DNA from 3 places in the Leeuwenhoekiella sp. W20_SRS_FM14 genome. Region 1 is predicted to be linked to each of the others. Evidence: riboswitches for the same ligand, from Rfam matches in the RefSeq annotation. Region 1 holds a riboswitch; each other region holds the start of a gene.
The links. A riboswitch is a leader RNA that binds a small molecule or an ion and turns the genes downstream of it on or off. The one in region 1 is predicted to bind S-adenosylmethionine.
Positions count from the first base shown of each region.

Region 2: linked by a shared signal. The riboswitch ahead of ACEN25_RS10645 (O-acetylhomoserine aminocarboxypropyltransferase/cysteine synthase family protein) and the one ahead of ACEN25_RS02745 (Na+/H+ antiporter NhaC family protein) in region 1 are both predicted to bind S-adenosylmethionine.
Region 3: linked by a shared signal. The riboswitch ahead of ACEN25_RS10565 (homocysteine S-methyltransferase family protein) and the one ahead of ACEN25_RS02745 (Na+/H+ antiporter NhaC family protein) in region 1 are both predicted to bind S-adenosylmethionine.

Region 1 covers NZ_JBGQOK010000001.1:658,322-660,592, forward strand. Annotated here, with positions in the region: gene ACEN25_RS02745 (Na+/H+ antiporter NhaC family protein) at 1-1,068, opposite strand, end outside; SAM-I-IV-variant riboswitch at 1,118-1,215, opposite strand; gene ACEN25_RS02750 (nucleoside deaminase) at 1,435-1,905, shown strand.
Region 2 covers NZ_JBGQOK010000005.1:203,609-205,879, forward strand. Annotated here, with positions in the region: gene ACEN25_RS10645 (O-acetylhomoserine aminocarboxypropyltransferase/cysteine synthase family protein) at 1-1,061, opposite strand, end outside; SAM riboswitch class I at 1,182-1,291, opposite strand; gene metK (methionine adenosyltransferase) at 1,667-2,271, shown strand, end outside.
Region 3 covers NZ_JBGQOK010000005.1:186,093-188,363, reverse strand. Annotated here, with positions in the region: gene ACEN25_RS10570 (carboxymuconolactone decarboxylase family protein) at 1-471, opposite strand, end outside; SAM riboswitch class I at 735-839, shown strand; gene ACEN25_RS10565 (homocysteine S-methyltransferase family protein) at 951-1,976, shown strand; gene metH (methionine synthase) at 1,987-2,271, shown strand, end outside.

The DNA of each region.
Region 1 (2,271 bases):
TTTTGCAATAGGACCCGCAATGATTATAGATACTGTATTATTTGCAATAGCCATATTAATCGTACTTACTAAGGTTGCAACGCCCAGTTCTGCAGTCTTTTTATTTTTAATTAGCTTTTTGATAGTTACCAGAATATATTCAATCCCGCCGTTACGGGCAACCAGAGCTGCGAGTCCGCCGGTGAGCAAGGACAATAAGAAGATTTCGGTCATATTTGTAAAACCTTCATAGGCAATTTTAGTAGATTCTATAAGCGTAAAATCGCCATAGCTAATGCCCAAAATACCTGCTGCCAACACGCCAACAAACAGGGTTATAAAAACATTAAGCCCAAGAATGGAAAGTAAAATCACCAAAATATATGGTGTAATTTTGAGTACATCATAGTTATAGCTTACAGTTGTAGCTTCAGTAGCTGTAAGATCTGTCCCTTGAAAAACTAATATAGCGATTGTGCCTATAGCTGCAGGTACGGCAATTTTTATGTTCTGTTTAAATTTATCACTCATTTTGGTGGCCAGTGATTGAGTCGCCGCAATAGTCGTATCTGAAATAACCGATAAGTTATCTCCAAACATACTACCACCTAAAAGCGCACCGCAAAGTATCGCCAGGTCTGCACTGCTATTAGCTGCAAAACCCACCACAATGGGAGCCAGCGCAACAATCGCTCCTACCGAAGTTCCCGTAGAAACAGATAAGAAACCTGCAATAACAAAAATACCCACGTAGATGTACTCAATCGCAATAAAGTCTAAACCCATATTTACGATAGCGTCAACACTTCCTGTCGCATTAGTGATGGCGGCAAAAGCACCGGCAAGCAAGTAAATCAAGCACATCGTAAGGATTTTATCATCACCACAGCCTTTTAAAAGCGTGTCTATTTTAGTATTAATAGACTGTCTAAACATTAGAAATGCGACTACAATCCCTACAATAACCGCAATAGGTGCGGGAAGTGCATAAAAATCGTTTTGATAAATACCTACACCGAGAAAGGTAACTACAAAAACGAATAAAGGAATGAGTGCTGAGAATTTTGGAGTAATCTTAAGTTCTGCCATTTTATAATTTTATACTCAAAAAGGCAATAGCAGTAATTACGTAAACGTATGTGTTAACAAGGTTTCCAAGTAATTGGCTTATCTATTTTAGCACCTTGCTCGTTATTGCAGGTTGCTATCTCCCTTATGAGATTCTGGATAATTAATTTAAGGGCGCAAAATTACTGTAGGAATAATTATTTGACCTACTTTAAAAGTTAATATTTTTATAATGTGGATATTCGCAAGATGTTGTATAAACCGGTGGGAGGGAAGTGGTATCTATTTATTCTTGACGGAAAATAATCGAATACCGGTGACTATAAGATAAATTAATTAATCTCTAATTATCGTAAACTCCTATATTTACAGCAAACACAAAAAATAATGAGCAACGAAGAATTTATGTTAGAAGCTGTAAATGCAGCTTTAAAAGGAATGCAAAACAATGAAGGCGGACCCTTTGGTTGTGTGATTGTTAAAGACGGAAAAATTATAGGTAAAGGAAATAATAAAGTTACTTCTACAAATGATCCCACTGCACACGCTGAAGTTACGGCGATACGTGATGCTTGTAAAAACCTGAATTCGTTTCAACTTGATGGTTGTACTATATACACTTCTTGCGAACCTTGCCCAATGTGTCTGGGAGCCATTTACTGGGCCAGACCCGATAAAGTGTACTACGGAAGCAGCCAGACTGATGCCGCTAACATAGGCTTTGATGATGCGTTTATTTATGAGGAAATTCCTCTGCCGTATGAGAAACGCAGCATCCCTTTTGAGCAATTGTCTCCCGAAGTCGCCATTAAACCATTTCAAGAATGGACAAAGAAAATAGATAAGACGGAGTATTAGAAAATATATAGTTAGTGAAAAAAAAAACGATTTCACCTATATCAATAACTAAAATGTTAGTTTTAATTAATGATGAAAATTTGTAGAAATTTTAAAAATCCCAATCCCTGAGAATCGCGTATTTGAAAATTTCTTGGACTTTGTACAGAATACGCGAATTTTGAGAATATCATTTATAAGCTATTTTAAACACGTAAAGTTTTTATTGAGTTTCTCGACTGCGCTCGAAATGACATCAAGTTGAATGATAATATTAAGGTGTTATTGAAATATTCAAAACTGTATTCGTAATGACAGTTTATTTGATACAGCCAATTCGTAATGACAGTTTATTTGATACAGCCAAAAGGAAAAACTAAGAAAAAA
Region 2 (2,271 bases), on a different contig from region 1:
GTTTTCGCTCCTTCAAAACCACTTTTTAAACCAAAAGTCACGATCCCACTTTGACCGTGAGGCAGGTATTTTTTTGCTAAAGTATTGTATTTACTACTCGCTAAACCAGGATAGTTAACCCAGGTAACTTCAGGCTGTGCTTCTAACCAGGTTGCTAATTCCAATGCATTTTCACTATGTTGTTTGATGCGGACTTTTAAAGTCTCTAATCCCTGAATAATTTGAAATGCGTTAAACGGACTCAAAGCAGCGCCGTGATCTCGTAATCCTTCAATACGTGTTTTTGCTATGAAGGCCGCAGGACCCAATACATCGTGATATACTAACCCGTGATAACCCGCAGAAGGTTCTGTAAACTCGGGGAATTTTCCGCTAGACCAGTCAAAAGTACCTGCATCTATAATAACCCCACCTAAAGAAGTTCCGTTACCATTAATGTATTTTGTCAAAGAATGAATTACAATATTTGCCCCGTGTGCAATAGGATTTAAAAGTGCAGGTGAAGCGACGGTATTATCTACTATTAAAGGTATTTTATGCGCCTTAGCTGTAGCAGCAATTCCTTCTAAATCCAGCACATCAAGCTTAGGATTCCCTAAAGACTCGACAAAAATAGCACGCGTATTATCCTGCACAGCAGCGTCAAAATTTGCCATCTCATCAGGATCTACAAAAGTGGTTGTAATCCCAAATCGTGGAAGTGTAACGCTTAATAGGTTATAAGTCCCACCATACAAACTGCTGGAAGCCACAATATGATCGCCCTGTTTTAAAAGAGTTAATAATGCGGTATTGATTGCTGCTGTACCAGAGGCTGTAACAACTGCTGCAATACCACCTTCAAGAGCAGCAAGGCGTTGCTCTAGAATATCATTTGTAGGATTATTTAAGCGTGTGTAAATAAACCCCGGTTGTGATAAATTGAATAATCCTGCGGCGTGGTCAGAGTCGTTAAAAACATAGCTACTCGTCTGGTAAATAGGCACAGCGCGTGTGCCCCCGTTAGCTTTAGTGTCATGACCCGCGTGTAATGCCTGTGTTGAAAATTTTTGAGTACTCATTTTTCTCTTTTTTTTAGTTAAAATAAAATAAAACCAAAAGTCAAATAGTGCCGCCCTGGCATCAATTACAAGAAAAATGTTATGAAGAAAAATAAACTATTTAAGAACAAATAGTTTGTTAGGTTATCTATCATCAGTAATTAAACTGTTGTAGAATTTAGCACCTTCATCCCGTAGGAAGGGTTGCTAAGGCTTCATTGGGTCTATCCCTCCGCCTTTCTTGATAACATTTCAGTAAGTGTTTGAACTTTGTGAGTGTAAAGATTGCAAAACCTTTTACAGATATGCAAGTAAAGAACGTTTAATTTTACAAAATGAAAAGTTTTCATAAGATTTTGATTCCCGTTTTTTAATACCTTCTAAATTTATACATTTGCCACCCAAAAGAGGAAAGATTTGACTGATTGCAACCTCTTATACTGAATAATTTTTCGGTGTAAAAAATGCTAAAGGCAGTAACCACTACCCTTAACAGGCATTTGTCAAATCTTTTTTTCGGCTTTAAGACAATCCTCTGCGGAAACACCAGAGGTACGAATCGATAATTAATTTTGAATTTTAGATAATTCTGAAGTTTAAAACCCGGTAGGGAAAAAATTGCTTGAATGGCTTACTTATTTACCTCAGAAAGCGTGTCTGAAGGACACCCGGATAAAATCGCTGATCAAATTAGCGATACATTATTAGACAATTTTCTAGCCTTTGACCCCGAGTCAAAAGTAGCTTGTGAAACACTTGTGACTACCGGCCAGGTTGTACTTGCCGGAGAAGTAAAAAGCGATACGTATATAGATGTTCAAAATATTGCAAGAGGTGTTATCAACGATATTGGTTACACAAAAGGAGCTTACCAGTTTAGTGGTGATAGCTGTGGTGTAATCTCTCTTATACACGAGCAGTCAAAAGATATTAATCAAGGTGTAGACCGCGCTTCAAAAGAAGAGCAGGGAGCCGGTGACCAGGGGATGATGTTTGGTTACGCGACTAAAGAAACGGCTAATTATATGCCTCTCGCTTTAGACATCTCGCATCGCATTATGATCGAACTGGCAAAACTACGCCGCGAAGAAAAAGACATTACCTATTTACGCCCAGATGCTAAAGCACAGGTAACCATTGAATATTCTGATGATAACATACCTCAAAAAATCGTTGCTATTGTAGTTTCTACACAGCATGACGAATTTGATGAAGACGAAAAAATGCTTGC
Region 3 (2,271 bases), on a different contig from region 1:
AAAGCCGGCCTCGCGAAGTTTTTCAAAATCAGAATCTACGATCATATCATGGTTGAGTGCTGCTTTAGTTACTACTTTAATAGCAGTGCGATAGCTTTCAGGAATCAACGGACTTTCAAGATCATTTGTAACTCTAAAATTTTCATTCTCACTTATCATTGCACTCATACTGTCTGCAAAAATTCCGTGGGCTTGTGCGCAGTATTCACAGTTACGTTCTTTGGAGACGTTGTAGATTATAAGCTGTTTTAGAACGTTAGGAATATCACCTTGCATGAGTGTAGATTTTAATTTGGCCCAATTACCTTTTAACAGAATAGGATTTGACCCCTGACATTTAAACCAGTTTAAAACAAAAGGGATTTGAAGTGTTTTCTTAGTATCATCATAGATGGCTTTAACTTCAGCAGAAGCTTCTTCATAGGATACAACTTTAAAACGTGGATGTGATTGTGTAGTGTTGCTAATCATAGGTTTAAATTTGGTTTTGTTAAGGTAATACGTTTGGGTATACAAACTTAATTTAAAAAATAATTTATACAAGATTGTAAATCAGGCGATTAATATTTTAAGGGTACAATTACATGGCTTTTTAAGACTTTTAAGCGGATAAATGATTCATTTAAGCGTATTTAAAAACTGTTTTATTTTGATAACTTTTTAATTTTAATTCTTTAAAATTTGTGTATTCTCAAGTTGTTTTACAATCTTTGTAAACAAGTTCATTATTTATTAAGTTATCAAGAAAGGCAGAGGGATTAGACCCATTGAAGCCTTAGCAACCCTCCTCTGGAGAAGGTGCTACGTTCTACTCTTATTTAGTAAGGGATAGATAACAAAAAACAAGTCATTCTGGCTTTCCTTTTTATTTTCTTGATACCATAATTACTGAACCTTTCTAATTTAGAAAGCATTTTTTAATGTTTGTAATTGAAGTTTGAAAGAGATTTATGAGTCAGAATAATTTATATAATGTTTTACAAGAACGCATCTTAGTTCTTGATGGCGCTATGGGAACAATGCTACAGCGCTATAAATTCACTGAAGAAGATTTCCGCGGAGAGCGTTTTAAAGATTGGCCTAGTCCTGTACAGGGAAACAATGATTTATTGAGTCTTACTCAGCCTCAGGCAATTGCAGATGTACATGCTCAATATTTTGAAGCAGGAGCAGATATTGTAGAAACAAATACTTTTAGCGGCACTACGATTGCCATGGCAGATTACGGTATGGAGGCGTTGGTGTATGATTTAAACTACGAGTCTGCTAAAATAGCTAAAAAAGTAGCAGAAGAATTTACTGCCAGAGAACCACACAAACCCCGTTTTGTAGCAGGAGCAATGGGTCCTACAAATAAAACGGCGAGTATGTCGCCAGATGTAAATGATCCTGGGTTTAGAGCAATTTCATTTGATGAGTTGCGTATAGCGTATAAACAGCAAGCTGAAGCCCTTATAGACGGAGGGGTAGATATACTTCTGGTAGAAACAATTTTTGATACGTTAAATGCAAAAGCTGCTTTGTTTGCAATAGAAGAATTAAAAGAAGAGCGCGGTGTAGATGTCCCGGTTATGGTAAGTGGTACAATTACAGATGCATCAGGACGCACACTTTCTGGTCAGACCGCAGAGGCTTTTTTGATTTCAATAGGGCATATGCCCTTACTTTCGGTGGGGTTTAATTGTGCTTTAGGAGCAGAGCAATTAACACCCTATTTAGAGGTTATCTCTAGCAAATCTGATTTTGCCGTGTCTGCATATCCTAATGCAGGATTGCCTAACGCGTTTGGTGAATATGATGAGACAGCGCAGGAAATGGCTTCTCAAATTAAATCCTATTTAGATAAACAACTTATTAATATAGTAGGGGGTTGTTGTGGTACAACACCAGAGCACATACGCGCAATTGCGGAACTTGTAAAAGAATATAAGCCAAGACCCTTACCGGCTTTTAAAAATGGACAATCAGCTTTATAATATAGTATTTATGAATAACAGATTAGAAGCAGCTGATACGACTAAAGTAGCATTTAGGCCCTTAAAATTAAGCGGACTCGAACCTTTAATTATTACGCCCGAAAGTAATTTTGTAAACGTAGGAGAACGTACAAATGTAGCGGGGTCTCGCAGGTTTTTAAGGCTTATAAATGAAGAGAAATTTGATGAGGCGCTTGCAATCGCAAGAGATCAGGTAGAAAACGGTGCGCAGATTATAGATATCAATATGGACGATGGTCTAATTGATGGAAAAAAAGCAATGGTTACCTTCTTA